Regions from separate parts of the Sinomonas sp. G460-2 genome, predicted to be linked through region 2. Evidence: predicted binding sites of a transcription regulator. Region 2 holds the regulator's gene; each other region holds the start of a gene.
What was found. The regulator HrcA, encoded in region 2, represses chaperone genes, less so after heat shock. The targets are predictions, from matches to a motif close to TTNGCACTCGNNNNNNNCGAGTGCNAA.
Positions count from the first base shown of each region.

Region 1 (4,089 bases), on a different contig from region 2:
CGCGGTCCAGCAGGCCAATGCCGCGGGCGGCCACAAGGGCCGGCCCATCGAGCTCATCCCTCCCGCGCCGTCCACGGACACCGCCGCAGCCGCGCGGCAGCTCGTCGCGGCGAAGGCGGACGTGGTCGTCGGGCCCACGGACTCGAGCCACGCGCCGGGAGCGATCGACGTGCTCGACAAGGCCAAGACGGTCCTCATCTCGCCTGCCAACCTCGACGACGAGCTTTCGGGCTACCCGAGCGGGGGCTACTACTTCCGCACGTCCCCGACCGAGTCCTCGGAGGGCGCGGCCCTCGCCGCGCTCGCGAAGGACGGCGACGCGAAGCGCGTCGCGGTGCTGCGGCAGAAGGGCTCGTACGCGCAGGCGGTCGGCGACGCTGCGTCGTCGTCCGTCAAAGCGAATGGCCTCGCGGAGGGCGGCAGCGGAGAGTTCACGGGGCACGACGCGCGGGCGGCGGCCTCCGCCGCGGTTGCCGCGGGGGCGGACGCCGTCGTCGTTATCGCACGGGACGATCCCCAGGCGGTGCTCGCCCAGGTCCACGATGCGGGCGTGCCCGGCTCGAAGCTCGTGCTCTCGGACGGGCTCATTGCCAAGTACGGATCGGGCCTCGCGAGCGGGGCGCTCGACGGCGCGCGGGGCCTTGTGCCCGGGCTGTACCCGAGCGCGGCGTTCCAGGCGGACATGCTCAAGCAGGCGCCAAGCCTCATCGACATGACGTTCGCGCCCGAGGCATACGACGCGGCCGCTCTTGCGATCCTCGCCGCGGGCGCCGCGCAGGACGACGGCGGCCCCTCCATCGCGTCGCATCTCATCGCCGTCTCGGGCGGCACGGCGGGGGTCTCCGAGCCGGAGAAGCGGAAGAAGTGCGCGGTCCTGACCGACTGCCTCGCGCTCGAATCGAAGGGCACGCCGATCGACTACGACGGCCAGTCCGGGCCCGTCGCCTTCGACCAGAACGGCGACATCACGACCGCGAACTTCACTGTGTTCCGGTACAGCGCGGACAACGCGGCGCGGCAGGCGGGTGCGCAGTCCGTCGCGCGCTGACCCCGGCGCTCGGCTGACCGCCGGGTTCAGGTCCCGAGTCCTCGCACCGGGCAGAATGAGGGCCGCGCGCTTGCACTCGACCGTGCCGAGTGCTAATTATTGACCTAGCACTCCCACAGGCAGACTGCTAAGCCAGCGGGGCCGCACGGCTCGGCAGGCAGCGTCCGTCCGCGGGAGGAAGGGAACACCACGCTGGGGTGAGGCGTCAGCCAACCGGGAATGGAACGGGAGGCGGGCGCCGGCCGTCGCGGGCGCTGCAGCGGGTGCGCTCACCACACACCGTCCCGAAAGGACAGATAGCCGTTATGGCCAAGATCATTGCATTCGACGAAGAGGCCCGTCGCGGCCTCGAGCGCGGCCTCAACACGCTGGCCGATGCTGTCAAGGTCACCCTCGGCCCGCGCGGCCGTAACGTCGTCCTCGAGAAGAAGTGGGGCGCCCCCACGATCACCAACGACGGCGTCTCGATCGCCAAGGAGATCGAGCTCGACGACCCGTACGAGAAGATCGGCGCGGAGCTCGTCAAGGAGGTCGCCAAGAAGACCGACGACGTCGCGGGCGACGGCACCACCACCGCCACCGTTCTCGCGCAGGCCCTCGTCAAGGAAGGCCTCCGCAACGTCGCCGCCGGCGCCGACCCGCTGTCGCTCAAGCGCGGCATCGAGAAGGCCGTCGACGCCGTGACGAAGGAGCTGCTCGAGTCCGCCAAGGAGATCGAGACCAAGGAGGAGATCGCCGCGACCGCGTCCATCTCCGCCGGGGACACGCAGATCGGTGAGCTCATCTCCGAGGCGCTCGACAAGGTCGGCAAGGAAGGCGTCATCACCGTCGAGGAGTCGAACACGTTCGGCCTCGAGCTCGAGCTCACCGAGGGCATGCGCTTCGACAAGGGCTACCTCTCGGCGTACTTCGTCACCGACGCGGAGCGCCAGGAGACGGTCCTCGAGGACCCGTACATCCTCATCGTCAACTCGAAGATCGGCTCCGTGAAGGATCTCGTCGCCGTCCTCGAGCGCGTCATGCAGGCCAACAAGCCGCTCCTCATCATCGCCGAGGACGTCGAGGGCGAGGCCCTCGCGACGCTCATCGTCAACAAGCTCAAGGGCACGTTCAAGTCCGTCGCCGTCAAGGCTCCGGGCTTCGGCGACCGCCGCAAGGCGATGCTCACCGACATCGCGATCCTCACCGGCGGTCAGGTCATCGCCGAGGAGGTTGGCCTCAAGCTCGAGAACGCCACGCTCGACCTCCTGGGCAAGGCCCGCAAGGTCGTCGTGACGAAGGACGAGACCACGATCGTCGAGGGTGCGGGCGACGCCGAGCAGATCGCCGGCCGCGTCTCGCAGATCCGCGCCGAGATCGAGAACTCCGACTCGGACTACGACCGCGAGAAGCTCCAGGAGCGCCTCGCGAAGCTCGCCGGCGGCGTGGCCGTCATCAAGGCGGGCGCGGCCACCGAGGTCGAGCTCAAGGAGCGCAAGCACCGCATCGAGGACGCAGTCCGCAACGCGAAGGCTGCCGTCGAGGAGGGCATCGTCGCCGGTGGCGGCGTGGCCCTCATCCAGGCCGGTGCCAAGGCGTTCGCGAACCTCGCTCTCGAGGGCGACGAGGCCACGGGTGCCAACATCGTGAAGATCGCGATCGAGGCTCCGCTCAAGCAGATCGCGTTCAACGCTGGCCTCGAGCCGGGCGTCGTGGCGGACAAGGTTCGCCAGCTGCCCGCTGGCCACGGCCTCAACGCGGCGACCGGCGTCTACGAGGACCTCCTCGCCGCTGGCGTCAACGACCCGGTCAAGGTGACCCGCTCTGCGCTGCAGAACGCCGCCTCGATCGCCGGCCTCTTCCTCACCACGGAGGCCGTCGTGGCCGACAAGCCGGAGAAGAACGCTCCGGCCATGCCCGGTGGCGACGACATGGGCGGCATGGGCGGCTTCTAGCCCCCACACCGTCTCGGGTACGGATATCCGGGCGCGACAGCGTTTCGGGTACGCGAGGCGGGCTGCGAAGCACGACGGCGGGGTCCCCACTCAGGTGGGGGCCCCGCCGTTCGCAGGGGGTAGCACGTAAGCTCGCTCCCGCTTCTTTCGAAGACGGCTTGTGGCCGAGAAGACGTACTGAGGATGTCTTCTCGGCCACAAGGCGTCTTCCTGTGATGGCTACGCCTCGCGGGTTCCTTGGTGGAAGCGGAGGCGCCAGCGCCCTTCGGTTCGCTGCCACAGCGAGCTGCGGAGACTCGAGCCCTCCGCGCTCTCGGTTCGGTACACAATCTGGATGACGTCGGGACCGAGTGGTGTTGCATCGAGGAGCTCGAACGAGACGCTCAGCTCCGGGTTCTGCACGAGCGCGTCGACGATCTCGTCACGATCCCAGAGGCGGCCCGATTGCCCGATCTCGCGGTACTCGGGGTGCAGGAGATACGCGAGCTGGCCGAAGTCCGCGCGGGTCTCAGGGTCGAGGAGCTCCTGCTCGAGTTCGACGACCGCGTCGAGGTCCAGCTGGCCGGGAAACGTCCCCTCGACGGGCCCCTCGGTCACGGGAAGCTCGCTGAACAGGTCGGCCTGGACGGGCTCAACCTCCTGCACCACGGCCGCCGGCGCAGTGGCCGCCCGAGCGCGGGACGGGACGTGAACGGGGGCCTCAGCTGAGCCACTGGCGTCGCCCTCGAACCCCGGCCCCTCGACCGGCGCGACCCCGGCCTGATACGCCGTCGCGCACGCGCGCGCCCGCTCGTCGGCGGCCTCGTTGAGCGAATGCCCGGCATGGCCCTTGACCCACTCGAACGTGTAGGAGCGGCCCACGAGCTCCTGGTCGATCTGCCGCAGCAGGTCGACGTTGAGAACGGGCTTCCCGTCCGCCTTCTTCCAACCCCGGCGCTTCCAGCCCGGCATCCACTTCGTCACGCAGTTGATGACGTACTGGCTGTCGCACAGAATCCGGAGGTGCTCCTCGGGCGTGTGCGCCGTTGACCGGAAGAGGTCGAGCACCGCCATGAGCTCGCCCTGATTGTTCGTGCCGTGCGGCCAGCCGCCGGCGTGCCAGCGGTC
Region 1 covers NZ_JBKZWT010000187.1:72-4,160, forward strand. Annotated here, with positions in the region: partial or broken gene ACLN58_RS15195 (ABC transporter substrate-binding protein) at 1-1,048, shown strand, start outside; gene groL (chaperonin GroEL) at 1,354-2,982, shown strand; gene ACLN58_RS15205 (RNase H family protein) at 3,202-4,089, opposite strand, start outside.
Region 1: the regulator HrcA is predicted to act here: its motif matches at 1,153-1,179, upstream of groL (chaperonin GroEL).

Region 2 (4,022 bases):
GGCTGCCCCGGGGGCCCGGCTACTTGATCCAGCGGAGGTTGAACCGGTAGCGGAAGGGCTGGCCGCGGTTGACCTCGATCCCGGCGGCGACGGACATGACGGCGAGCGCGACCCACACGAGCGTCGCGAGCACCGAGAACACGCTGCCGACCACCGGAATGAACGAGAGGAGGTTCAGGAACAGGGCCGCAAGCGTCGGGGGAAGCGTGAAGTTGAGCGCTTCCTTGGACTCTTGGGCCGTGAACGGGCCGCGATCCTTGAACGAAAGGTAGACGAGGAGCGACGGAAGGCATCCGAGGATGCCGCCGAAGTGCGCGAGTGTGGCCCACTGGCGGTCCTCGCCGGCCGTGAACGGCTCGCTGCCACCCACGTTCCCGAGCCGCCTTTCGTGGGGCTCATGGTGATCCTGCCAGTTCTCGGGCACAGCACGTCCTTGCGGGGTCGGAGGTCTCAGGGCTTGCTCCAAGAATACCGAATCCGTCATACCGGATCACGCCGTGAGGAAGTCGATCACCTCTTCGACCCTGCCCAGCAGCGCGGGTTCGAGATCCGCGTACGTCCGCACCGCGCCGAGGAGCTTCTGCCAGCCCAGCCCGATGTCCTCGGCGGTCGCATGGGGCCAGCCGAAGGCCCGGAGGATCCCGGTCTTCCAGTCGGTCCCTCGGGGCACAGCCGGCCACGCGGGGATGCCGAGGGTCTGCGGGCGGATGGCCTGCCACACGTCAACGTACGGGTGGCCGACGATGAGCACGTTGCCCGCGGCGCCCGGCACGGCGAGGGCCCGCTCGGCGATGCGGCTCTCCTTCGAGCCCGCCACGAGGTGGTCCACGAGGATGCCGAGCCGGCGCTCGGGGCCGGGTCGGAAGTCGGCCACCGCCGCCGCGAGGTCATCGACGCCGTGCAGCGGCTCGACCACGATCCCCTCGATCCGCAGGTCGTCCCCCCAAACCCGCTCGACGAGTTCGGCGTCATGCTTGCCTTCGACCCAGATGCGGCTCGCGCGCGCAACGCGGGCCCGAGCGCCGTCGACCGCTACGGATCCCGAGGCCGTCCGCTTCGGGCCCGAATTCGCGGCCCGGGCGGCCGGGGGAGTGAGGCGGATGGGCCGCCCCTCGAGGAGGAATCCATGGCCCAGCTCGAAGGAGCGCGAGCGCCCCCGACGGTCCTCGAGGGCGAAGACATGCATGCCGCCCGACTTCTCGACGCGGGTGACGGCTCCGACCCAGCCGCTCTGCGAGTCCTCAAGCACCATGCCGAGCTCGATCGGCACGTCCGGGGGAGCGGTCTTCTTGGGGGCCGTGAGGTCGATCGGCCCCCACTGGTCGTAGGACATTGAGGTCCGTTCTCCCTTGCTGCCGAGCTTGTCGCTCAGCTGCCGCTGAGCGGATCCGCTCCATGGTACGCGGGCGGCCGCGGACGCGGTCCCCGACGGGCGCGGCGTGTCCCGTATGCTGGGTTGCTCCGGGGCGGGGCGCATAATGGATCTAGCACTTGGGGAGAGAGAGTGCTAACAAATCGCTCGGAAGCATGCGCACGTCGCGCTGCCGATGTCGTCCTCAGGGGAGGTGGAATGAACGAGCCGCGAAAGCTCGAGGTGCTCCGGGCCATCGTCGACGACTACGTCCACTACCGCGAGCCCGTCGGCTCGAAGGCTCTCGTGGAGCGCCACCGGCTGGGGGTTTCGAGCGCGACGATCCGCAACGACATGGCGACGCTCGAGGACGAGGGGCTCATCATGGCCCCGCACACGAGTGCGGGCCGCGTCCCGACGGACAAGGGCTACCGCGTGTTCGTCGACCAGCTCTCGACCGTCCGCCCGCTTTCGGCAGCCGAGCGGCACGCGATCCAGTCGCTCCTCGAGGGCGCCGACGATCTCGACGACGTCCTAGAGCGGACCGTTAGGCTGCTGTCCCACCTGACCAATCAGGTCGCCGTCGTCCAGTATCCGCAACTCGGGCGCGCCCATGTTCGGCACATCGAGGCTGTGGGCCTCGCGCCGCGCCAGGTCCTGCTCGTGCTCATCGCGGACAGCGGGACGGTCGAGCAGCGAGTCGTGACGGTGGGCGAGGATCTCGACCTCGATCGCCTCGCGTTCCTGCGCCAGAGCTTCCTCGCGTCCGCCGGCGGGCAGCCCGTCGGCCAGCTTGGGGCCAACCTCGCGAGCGTCATGGATACCCTCCTGCCGGAGGACAAGGCCGTTGCGGCCGAGCTCGCGGCAGGGCTCGGTGCCCTCGCAGCGTCGAGCCGAGAAGACCGCATCGTCACGGCCGGGACCGCGTACCTCGCGCGGTCGAACAGCGACTTCCTGCTGAGCATCTCGCCCGTGCTCGAGGCGCTTGAGGAGCAGGTCGTGCTCCTCCGCCTCCTCTCGGAGATGGCCAGCGATCCGCGCGGCGTGGCCGTAGCGATCGGGCACGAGACCGCCGCGGATTCGCTCCTCGAGACCTCAGTCGTGGCCACCGGCTACGGACGGGACGACGCCAAGATCGGCATCTTGGGCCCCACCCGCATGGACTACCCGGCGTCGATGGCCGCAGTGCGCGCCGTGGCACGGTACCTCTCCAAGATCCTCGCCGGAAGCTGAACGCCGGAAGCAGAAGCTGAAGGCTGAAGAGAAAGAAGACAGTGAGCAGCCACTACGAAACCCTCGGCGTGTCCCCGGATGCGAGCGGCGAGGAGATCAAGAAGGCCTACAGAAAGCTGGCCCGCAAGTACCACCCGGACGTCAACCCGGGTGAGGAGGCGTCCGAGCGCTTCAAGGCGGTCACCCACGCCTACGAGGTCCTCTCCGACCCGGACAAGCGCCGGATCTACGACACGACCGGCAACGAGAACGGCACGGACAACGGCTTCTCGGGCGCCTACAACGGCGCGGGCTTCGCGTTCCAGGACATCTTCGAGACGTTCTTCGGGGGCGGCGGGCAGCAGTCCGGCCCCGCGTCCCGAGTCCGCCGCGGCCAGGACGCGCTCATTGCCGTCCGCATCGAGCTCAAGGACGCTGTGTTCGGCGTCAACAAGAAGATCGAGGTCGACACCGCCGTGCTGTGTACACGGTGTGACGGCTCGTGCTGCGAGCCCGGCACCGAACCGGTTCGCTGCGCCGTGTGCGGCGGCTCGGGGCACGTCCAGCGCGCGGTCCGCTCGATCCTCGGCCAGGTCATGACCACGGCCACCTGCCCCACGTGCAACGGCTTCGGCACCGAGATCCCGAGCCCGTGCAACGAGTGCGGCGGCGAGGGCCGCGTCCGCAGCCGGCGCGCGCTCACCGTCAAGATCCCCGCCGGCGTCTCGACAGGGACCCGCATCCAGCTCGCGGGCCAAGGCGAGGCGGGCACCGCTGGCGGGCCGTCCGGCGACCTCTATGTTGAGATCCGCGTCGCCACCCACACCACGTTCACGCGCGACGGCGACCAGCTGCACGCGACCCTGAGCGTCCCCATGACGGCCGCGGCCCTCGGAACAGAGCTCACGCTCGAGACGTTCGACGGCGAGCAGTCCATCACGCTCCGCCCCGGCACCCAGTCCGGCGACGTCGTCACGCTTCCCCACCTCGGCGTCGCCCGACTCCGCGGCGCGGGCCGCGGCGACCTGCTCGTCCACGTCAACGTCGAGGTCCCCACGAAGCTGGACCCCGAGCAGGAGGAGCTGCTCCGCCAGCTCGCGAAGCTCCGCGGCGAGCACGTGGCCGAGGGCAAGCTCGTGGGCACGGGCGGGGGAGTGTTCGCCAAGCTGCGCGACAGGTTCGGAAACCTCTGACGTGTCCAACCCGGTCTTCTTCGTCCCGGCCGGATCCCTCGACGGCCTCGTCGCTGGCAGCACGGCGACCGTGACGGGGCCCGAGGGCAGGCACGCGGCGACCGTGCGTCGGCTTGGTCGTGGGGAGCCCGTGGACCTCGTCGACGGGCGAGGCACGCGGGCACGAGGCCGGGTGTCCCGCGCGGAAGGTGACGTGCTCGCCGTCGTGCTCGACGCCGTCGACCGCGAGCCGCAGCCGCCCTACCGCCTGGTCCTCGTCCAGGCGC
Region 2 covers NZ_JBKZWT010000312.1:99-4,120, forward strand. Annotated here, with positions in the region: gene ACLN58_RS18740 (DUF4870 domain-containing protein) at 20-370, opposite strand; gene ACLN58_RS18745 (DUF3097 domain-containing protein) at 491-1,333, opposite strand; gene hrcA (heat-inducible transcriptional repressor HrcA) at 1,571-2,584, shown strand; gene dnaJ (molecular chaperone DnaJ) at 2,626-3,756, shown strand; partial or broken gene ACLN58_RS18760 (RsmE family RNA methyltransferase) at 3,758-4,022, shown strand, end outside.

Region 3 (10,067 bases), on a different contig from region 2:
CTACAAAGAGGACGTCATTGCGCTCGTGGACCGCATGGATGCCTCCGCGGCGGCGATTGACTCGGTCAACACGATCGTGAACGATTCCGGCGTCCTCACCGCGCACAACACGGACTACACGGCGATCGCCCAGCTCATCGAGCGCAGCGGCCTCGATCCGGCACTGTCCGTGCTGCTGCGCGGCTCGGGCGGCATGGCGAAGGCGACGGCGGCGGCGTTCCGGGACGCTGGCTTCCGCGACGTCACGATCGTCGCGCGCAACGAGGCCGCGGGCCGCACGCTCGCGGATCTGTATGGCTTCGGCTGGCAGGGCGAGCTCGGGGGCTCGACGGCGGATGTCATCGTCAACATCACGCCGATCGGCATGGCGGGCGGCCCCGAGGCGGAGGCGCTGTCCTTCCCCGAGGCGACCATCGAGGCCGCACGGGTGGTGTTCGACGTCGTCGCCCTCCCCGCGGAGACGCCGCTCGTCCGCGCGGGCCGCGCGGCGGGCAAGACCGTGATCAGCGGTGCCGAGGTGGCGACGATCCAGGCGCTCGAGCAGTTTGTCCTCTACACGGGGATGCGCCCGAGCGACGAGCAGGTGCGCGCCGCCGAGGAGTTCATGCGCGCCCAGTAGGTCGCGGACGACGGCGGGGGCGAGCCTCTCGTCCGGGGTCACCTAACGCGGGTGTCCTCTCGTCCAGGGGTCACCTAACGCGGGTGTCCTCTCGTCCCGGGGTCAGCTAACGCGAGTTGAACCCACGGGAAGTGACCCTTGGACGATGCCGCACCTACGGGAGGTGACCCCCGAACGGTTAGGCAGGTTCGACGACGGCGGCCACGCGGTCCTCGCCGATGCGCGTGAGCACGAGCGTCGCGCGCTTGTGCGGGGCCTTCCGCGGGGCCTTCCCCTGTCCCGCGAGCAGGAGCTTGCGGAGCTCGTCCGGCGTGACGGCCATGCCACGCTTCTTGATGTCGAGCGTGCTGATCCCCTCGTCGCGGACCCACTGCCGCAGCGCACGCACGTTGTAGTGCCGCACCTCGAGCACGCGATAGGCCCGTGCGAACGGGGTCTGGACGAGGTTCGGGGCGCAGATGTACGCGATGTGCGGGTCCACGAGATGGCCCCCGAGCCGGTCCGCGAGCTCCGCGACGAGCCCTGCACGGATCACGGCCCCGTCCGGCTCGTAAAGGAAGCCCTCGAGCGGCCCGACGTCCGCGACAGTCCCGCCGTCGAAGTCCGTCTCGGCCACGAGCTCGGATGCCGAGCTGCCCCCGATCACGAGCGCGGCGCGGCGCACGCTCGGCCGCTTGAGCCCGTTGAAGTACAGCCCGACCTCCGCGACGTCGCCGTCGACCGAGACCCATTGCGCCTCGCACGCCGCCGGCACGGAGTCGTGGGGGAGGCCCGGGCCGAGCTTGACCCCCACAGGCAGGCCCTGCTCCGCGAGGCCCGAGGCGAAGCTGAGCGGCGGCGAGAAGTCCTCAGGGTCCCACAAGCGCGTGGTGCCGGACGTCGTCGTCGTGCGTCGCGCGGGGTCCAGCCACACGCCGTCGATCCCCTCCAAGGGCACCGACTGCGCGTCCGCGTGGACCACGCGAACCAGGGGGAACGGCATGAGGTTGACGGTCGCGCACGCGGCGGTCGTCTCGTCGATCTCGACGGCCGTGACCTCCAGATCGAGCGACGCCATGGCCATCGCATCGGAACCGAGCCCGCAGCCCAGATCGGCCACGCGCTGGACGCCGGCGTCGACGAAGCGCCGCGCGTGCCGTGCCGCGACGTTGAGCCGCGTGGCCTGCTCGAGGCCCGCACGGGTGAACAGCATGTGCCGTGAGAATTCGCCGAACTTGGCCTCGGCCTTGAGCCGCAGCCTCGCCTGGCTCAGGACGGCGGAGACGAGCTCCGGCGCGTGCCCCGCCTTGCGCAGGCGGGCCGAGATGGCGAGCGCGTCTTCCTCGCGGTACGGGCCGAGCGAGTTGAGCAGGGCCCACCCTTCCGTGGTGAGCAACGGGGCGAGCTGCTCGGGGGCTGGGTGGTCTGGGGCCATACTTCAAGCCTAGTTCACATGGGGTAGCCGTCCCTGCCGGGCCCCTCGGATCCCGATAAGGTGGAGGCATGGAGACGACGCCCGCTGCCTCGCCGACCGCCCACAACGGGGGTTCCTCCCGCGCTATCCGGACGGTGCTCATAGTCGGCATCGTCCTGGCAGTCGTCTGCGCGATCCTCCTTGCAGTCGTGCTGGGCCTCGACGCCTTCACTTCCGCTGTGTACTCGGTGGGCGGGAAGAGCATCGACGATCCCACCCCGGAGGCGGCGGCCCTGCGTGACCAGTACCTCGGCGCGAAGATCGCGGCGATCGTGGGCCTCGTGGTGGGTGGCGTGTTCCTCATCGGCCCGCTCGTCGTCATGTACCTCAACCGTGGCCGCTCGGGCGAGGACGGGGACGACCTGAGCTTCGACGAGCTCGCGGGGGAGTAGCGGCCCGCGGCCGGTCCGCGACGCGCTGATTGGCACTCGCCTTGACCGAGTGCCAGCCCATCAATAGAGTCGGGGGTAGCACTCGCCTTATGTGAGTGCTAATTGTCCAGGCACGCTCCCGGCACCCGCGACGACGGTTGCATGCCCGGTTCCGTTTTCCGTGATCCGTTCATGAAAAGGAGAGATCCGTGTCGGTCTCCATCAAGCCCCTCGAGGACCGTATTGTTGTCAAGCCGCTCGAAGCGGAGCAGACCACCGCTTCGGGCCTCGTGATTCCGGACACCGCCAAGGAGAAGCCGCAGGAGGGCGAGGTCGTCGCCGTCGGCCCCGGCCGCGTTGACGACAACGGCAACCGCGTGCCCGTCGACGTCGCCGTCGGCGACGTTGTCCTTTACTCGAAGTACGGCGGCACCGAGGTCAAGACGGGCGGCGCCGAGTACCTCGTGCTCTCCGCCCGCGATGTCCTCGCGATCGTCGTCAAGTAGTCAGCGCCGAGCAGGACTCGAGTGCGGCAGCACCCCGGCCCGCAGCGGCCGGGGTGCTGCCTTTGAGCCAAGGAGAAGCGAATGGCAAAGCAGCTCGCATTCAACGATGACGCCCGGAAGGCCCTCGAGGCTGGCGTCGACAAGCTCGCCGACACCGTCAAGGTCACGCTCGGCCCCCGCGGCCGCAACGTGGTCCTCGACAAGAAGTGGGGCGCGCCGACCATTACGAACGACGGCGTGACGATCGCCCGCGAGGTCGAGCTCGAGGACCCGTATGAGAACCTTGGCGCGCAGCTCGCCAAGGAGGTCGCGACCAAGACCAACGACGTGGCCGGCGACGGCACGACGACGGCGACGGTGCTCGCCCAGGCGCTCGTCAAGGAGGGCCTTCGCAACGTGGCCGCCGGCGCGGCGCCTGGCCAGATCAAGCTCGGCATCGAGGCGGCCGTCGAGGCCGTCGCGGCGCGGCTCGGCGAGAACGCTCGCGAAGTCTCGGGCGGTCAGGTGGCCAACGTGGCCGCGATCTCGGCGCAGTCGGACGAGATCGGCGACCTGCTCGCCGAGGCGTTCGCGAAGGTGGGCCAGGACGGCGTCATCACCATCGAGGAGTCCTCGACGACGCAGACCGAGCTCGTGCTCACCGAGGGCATGCAGTTCGACAAGGGCTACCTGTCCCCGTACTTCGTGACGGACGCCGAGCGTCAGGAGGCTGTCCTCGAGGACGCGTTCATCCTCATCCACCAGGGCAAGATCTCGTCGCTCCAGGACTTCCTTCCTCTCCTCGAGCAGACGTTGCAGGCCTCGAAGCCGCTCTTCGTCATCGCCGAGGACGTGGAGGGCGAGGCGCTCTCGACGCTCATCGTCAACAAGATCCGTGGCACGCTCAACGTCGTCGCCGTCAAGGCGCCCGGCTTCGGGGACCGCCGCAAGGCCATGCTCCAGGACATCGCAACCCTCACGGGCGCGCAGGTCGTCTCGCCCGAGGTCGGCCTGAGCCTCGACCAGGTGGGCCTCGAGCAGCTCGGCACGGCGCGCCGCATCACGGTGACGAAGGACGCGACCACGATCGTCGACGGAGCCGGCTCGTCCGAGGATGTCGCGGCGCGCGTCGCGCAGCTCCGTGCTGAGCTCACGCGCACCGACTCCGACTGGGATCGCGAGAAGCTCCAGGAGCGCCTCGCGAAACTCGCGGGCGGCATCGGCGTCATCAAGGTCGGCGCGGCCACCGAGGTCGAGCTCAAGGAGAAGAAGCACCGCATCGAGGACGCCGTCTCGGCGACCCGCGCGGCGCTCGAGGAGGGCATCGTGGCCGGCGGCGGTTCCGCCCTCGTCCACGCGGTCCGCGTCCTCGACGAGAACGAGGCCATCACGTCGCTTGAGGGCGACGTGGCCGTCGGCGCGAACATCGTGCGCCGCGCGCTCGTTCAGCCGCTCCGCTGGATCGCGCACAACGCGGGCTTCGACGGCTACGTCGTCGCGGCGCGCGTGGCCGAGGCCGAGGTCAACCACGGCTTCAATGCCAAGACGGGCCAGTACGAGGACCTCATCGCGGCGGGCGTCATCGACCCCGTCAAGGTGACCCGCTCGGCCCTGCGCAACGCGGCGTCGATCGCGGCGCTCGTGCTCACCACGGAGACGCTTGTCGCTGACAAGCCGTCCGAGGACGAGCCCGCGGGCCACAGCCACTAGGCCGCGTAGCCCCACAGCACGCCACGCGGCAGGATCGCGCAGTCTGCACAACTTGAGCACGCCCCTCGCGGGGGCCGTCCCAGCTCGCTGGGACGGCCCCCGTTGCTTTGGCGCGCGGTGCGGCGGCCCGCACCGCGGGGGCGCCCACCACTGTGGGCCAGCCGCCGAGCGCCCACCAACGGGGGTTCACACCCGGAAGCTATGGCCTTCACAAGATACGCACAGGCTCTCGCGGGGGAATGGTGGGGCAGAACGAAACGAGGAGATGCGCGCGTGACGACCGAGACGACCGACTTGCCAACGCCTGCTGAACGGACGACGGCGGCACGTCACCCTGGGCGCGGCACGGAGCCTTCCGCCGCGGCGCCGAGGAAGTTTCGGCCGGAGATCCAGGGCCTTCGGGCCGTCGCCGTGCTCCTCGTGGTCCTGTACCACGTGTGGCTCGGGCGCGTCTCGGGCGGCGTGGACGTCTTCCTCATGATCTCGGCATTCCTCATGACCGGCCAGTTCGTGGCCCGGCATCGCCGCGGCGAGCGGACCAAGCTCGTCAAGCACTGGCTCCACGTCTTCCGCCGGCTCATGCCCGCGGCCGTCGTGACGATCGCGGGCACGATCGCCGCGACCGTCCTGTTCCTGCCTGCGACCCGGTGGTCGGCCGTCCTCCAGCAGGGCTTCGCCTCACTCGCGTACGCCGAGAACTGGCTCCTGCAGAGCGACGCCGTGAACTACTACGCGCAGAACCACGAGCTCGCGAGCCCGTTCCAGCACTTCTGGTCGCTCTCGATCCAGGGCCAGATCTTCATCCTCTTCCCGCTCCTCTTTGTGGCGCTCGGCGCGATCGCGCGGCGGTTCCGGCTCCGCTACGAGCGGCTGCTCGGCTACGCGTTCGGGGCGGTGTTCGCGGCGTCGTTCATCTACTCGGTGATCGACACGCTCGTGAACCAGGTCCAGGCCTACTTCTCCCTTCCGGCCCGCGTGTGGGAGTTCGCGCTCGGGAGCCTCCTCGCCCTCGTGATCGACCGTGTGCGGATTCGCCCATGGATCGCGGTCCTCATCGGATGGCTGGGCGTCGCCTCGATCGTCGCGTGCGGCATCGTGCTCAACGTCGAGACGGCGTTCCCGGGCGCGATCGCGCTGTGGCCCACGCTGTCCGGCGCCGCCGTCATCCTCGCCGCCCAGCACGGCGGCCGGTTCGGCGTGCACCGCTTCCTCGCGTCCCGGCCGCTCCGCAAGCTCGGTGACATCTCCTACGGGCTCTACCTGTGGCACTGGCCAGTGCTCGTGATCGCGCTCACGTGGCGCGACGAGGAGCGCGCCGGCTGGCTTCTCGGGACGTGCGCGATCCTGCTCTCGCTCGTGCTCGCGTGGGCCACGATCCGGTTCGTGGACCGTCCGTGGCGCGCGTGGAAGTGGCCCGAGGTTCGGCTCCGGAATGGGGTGGTCGGGGTGGTCGCCTGCGCGCTCGTCGCGATCGTCCCCATCGCCGGGGTGCAGGCGACCATCCAGACGAAGTCGAGCGCGGCCGAGGCGAAGGCGGACGTCAACAACCCCGGGGCCGCCGTGCTCGTCCCCGGCTACACGAACCAGGCGTCCCCGACCGCGCAGCTGCTCCCGCTCGCCCAGAACCTCCCGAACGACTGGTATTCGCCGCCGTCGAAGTGCTCGGCGGATCTCAAGGTCCCCGCGAGCATCCAAGGCAATTGCCTCATGACCAACGCGGGGTCGAGCGCCTCGAAGACGATCGTCGTCGTCGGCGATTCCCACGCCGAGCAGTGGACCGCCGCGCTCGCGCCGGTGGCCGCTCAGCACGGCTGGCGCGTCGTGACGATCCTCATGGGCGGATGCATCTACACGCCGAGCGTCACGGCGCCGAATACCGCGTGCAACAAGTTCAACGCGGACGTGTCTGCGTACCTCGCCGCCAACCCGCCGAGCGCGGTGTTCATGGTCGGGACTGTGGCGTCGGCGTCGTCGTCGGCGGAGACGCTCACGCCGGGGCTCGACCAGTCGGTCGCCGCTCTCACGGCGAAGGGCACCGAGGTCGTCGCGATCCGCGACAACCCGCGCTACACGTTCGACATGGCGGACTGCGTGGTGCGGAACGGCGCGTCGAGCGCGGAGTGCAACCCGTCGCTCTCGAGCGTGCTCGCGCAGCAGGATCCCCTCCAGGCGTTCGCCGCGGAGCATACGGACCACTTCGCGGCCATCGACATGACTGACCTCGTATGCCCCAACGGCACGTGCACCGGCGTGATCGGGAACATGTACGTCTACCTGGACGACAATCACCTCACGCGGACCTATGCGGCGTCGATGTCGTCCCAGCTCGGCGAGCGGGTCCTCGCCGCGACGGGGTGGTCGTGACGCGTCGCTGACTGTGGCTTTCGTCACCGCAGGGTCCTACGGAATACCAGCGCGGTGCAGGGAAGTTTAGGATAGAAAGCACCGCAGCAGACCAGTCCCGTAACTACTGGCTGGTCATCAGCACTTCTGTCAGTTCGCGCCGCACCCTACCGGCGCACGGCCAAGGAGCACTCATGACCACCGCCCCTGAGCACGACCCGTTCGGCTTCCTGGGACTCACCTACGATGACGTCCTGCTGCTGCCCGGCCCCACGGACGTTATCCCGTCCGAAGCGGACACGTCGACCCGCCTCTCGCGCCGCATCCGCCTCGGCATCCCGGTCCTTTCCGCGGCGATGGACACCGTGACCGAGGCCCGCATGGCGATCAGCCTCGCGCGTCAGGGCGGCATCGGCATCCTGCACCGCAACCTTTCCATCCAGGATCAGGCGGAGCAGGTCGATCAGGTCAAGCGCAGCGAGTCCGGGATGATCACGAAGCCCGTCACGGTCTCGCCGGACGCGACCCTCCGCGAGCTCGACGACCTGTGCGCGCACTACCGCGTCTCGGGCCTCCCCGTGGTAGACGAGAACCGGCGCCTCCTCGGCATCATCACGAATCGCGACACGCGCTTCATCGCGCACGAGGAGTTCGCGACCCGCAAGGTCTACGAGGTCATGACGCCCATGCCGCTCGTGACGGCGAAGGTCGGCGTGGGCCGCGACGAGGTCATCGGCCTCCTCGGCAAGCACCGCATCGAGAAGCTTCCGCTCGTGGACGACGAGGGAATCCTCCAGGGCCTCATCACGGTCAAGGACTTCGAGAAGGCCGACCTGTACCCGAACGCGACGAAGGACGAGGCGGGCCGGCTCCGCGTCGGCGCCGCGGTCGGCTTCTTCGGCGAGGGCTACGAGCGCGCCATGACGATGGTCGAGGCCGGCGTGGACGTCCTCGTCGTCGACACGGCGAACGGTTACAGCCAGGGCGTGCTCGAAATGATCGCGCGCCTCAAGAGGGACCCCGCCGCGGCGCATGTCGACGTCATCGGCGGCCAGGCCGCGACCCGCGAGGGCGCGCAGGCGCTCGTCGACGCGGGCGCGGACGCGATCAAGGTCGGCGTCGGGCCCGGCTCGATCTGCACGACTCGCGTTGTCGCGGGCGTCGGGGTCCCGCAGATCACGGCGATCTACGAGTCATCGAAGGCTGCGATTCCGGCGGGCGTCCCGCTCATTGCCGACGGCGGCCTCCAGTACTCGGGCGACATCGGCAAGGCGATCGTCGCCGGCGCCGACTCGGTCATGCTCGGCTCGCTTCTCGCGGGCACCGCCGAGGCCCCCGGCGACCTCGTCTTCATGAACGGCAAGCAGTTCAAGTCCTATCGCGGCATGGGCTCGCTCGGCGCGATGCAGACGCGCGGCAAGAACACCTCGTATTCGAAGGACCGCTACTTCCAGGCCGACGTTCCGAACGACGAGAAGCTCATCCCCGAGGGCATCGAGGGCCAGGTCCCGTACCGCGGCCCCCTCGCCGCGGTGGCCCACCAGCTCGTCGGCGGTCTGCGCCAGACCATGTTCTACGTGGGCGCGCACACCATCGACGAGCTCAAGGCCAAGGGCAAGTTCGTCCGCATCACGTCCGCGGGGCTCAAGGAGAGCCACCCGCACGACATCATGATGACGGCCGAGGCACCGAACTACCGCAAGTAGCCTTCCTCTCGCGCCCCTTGTGCGAGCAAGCGAGGCGCGGCGCAGCACAGCCTGCTCGTATGCGGTTGCAGTTCCAGCCCAAAAGGCCCCTCGCCCCTGTCCCGGGCGGGGGGCCTTCGCCGTCGGAGCCTCCGGTGCCGGGTCGACTAGGTGCACGGTCGACTAAGGTAGAGGCCGTGACCTACGAGATCGAAATCGGCCGCGGCAAGCGTGGGCGGCGCGCGTACTCCCTCGACGACATCGCGATTGTGCCGAACCGGCGCACCAGGGATCCCGAGGATGTCTCGGTCTCGTGGCAGATCGATGCGTACCGCTTCGAGATGCCGGTCATCGCCGCCCCGATGGACTCGGTCATGTCGCCCGCCACGGCGGTCGAGCTCGGCCGCCTCGGCGGCCTCGGCGTCCTCGACCTCGAGGGCCTGTGGACGCGGTACGAAAACCCCGAGCCGGTTCTCGCCGAGATCGCCGCGCTCGACGGCGAGCCGTCGAGCCCCGCGGTCACGCGCCGCCTCCAGGAGCTCTACACCGCGCCCGTCGATCCCGAGCTCATCACGTCGCGCCTCGCCGAGATCCGCGAGGCGGGCGTGACCGTCGCGGGCGCGCTCACGCCGTCGGGCACGGTGAGCCACTACAAGACGGTGCTCGCGGCCGGCGTCGATCTCTTCGTCATCCGGGGCACGACCGTCTCCGCCGAGCACGTCTCGAAGAACCAGGAGCCGCTCAACCTCAAGAAGTTCATCTACGAGCTGGACGTCCCCGTGATCGTCGGCGGGGCGGCGGGCTACACCCCCGCGCTTCACCTCATGCGCACGGGCGCGGCGGGCGTGCTCGTGGGCTTCGGCGGGGGAGCGACGACGACGACGCGGCGCGCCCTCGGTATCCACTCCCCGCTCGCTTCGGCCATCAGCGACGTCGCCGCGGCGCGGCGCGACTACATGGACGAATCCGGCGGCCGCTATGTCCACGTCATTGCCGACGGCGGCATGGGCACCTCGGGCGATATCGTCAAGGCCATCGCGATGGGCGCAGACGCCGTCATGCTCGGCTCGGCGCTCGCGCGGGCCGCCGAGGCCCCGGGGCGCGGCTGGCATTGGGGTGCCGAGGCGCACCACCCCGAGACGCCTCGCGGCGAACGCGTCAACATCGGGACGGTCGGGCCGATGCGTGAGGTGCTGTTCGGCCCGGGCCACCACCCGGACGGAACGTCGAACCTCGTGGGCATGCTGCGGCGGTCGATGGCGACGAGCGGCTACCTGGAGCTCAAGGAGTTCCAGCGGGTCGACGTCGTCGTCTCGCCGTACGCCGGGCGGTAGGGCCGGCCGGGGCGGTAGGGCGGGCTCGAATTGGGGGCGGGTTCTTGACGCTCTGCCTAAACTCCTA
Region 3 covers NZ_JBKZWT010000034.1:11,694-21,760, reverse strand. Annotated here, with positions in the region: gene ACLN58_RS05895 (shikimate 5-dehydrogenase) at 1-619, shown strand, start outside; gene ACLN58_RS05890 (THUMP-like domain-containing protein) at 798-2,033, opposite strand; gene ACLN58_RS05885 (hypothetical protein) at 2,102-2,464, shown strand; gene groES (co-chaperone GroES) at 2,653-2,949, shown strand; gene groL (chaperonin GroEL) at 3,031-4,638, shown strand; gene ACLN58_RS05870 (acyltransferase family protein) at 4,912-7,002, shown strand; gene guaB (IMP dehydrogenase) at 7,176-8,687, shown strand; gene ACLN58_RS05860 (GuaB3 family IMP dehydrogenase-related protein) at 8,864-10,000, shown strand.
Region 3: the regulator HrcA is predicted to act here: its motif matches at 2,494-2,520, upstream of groES (co-chaperone GroES).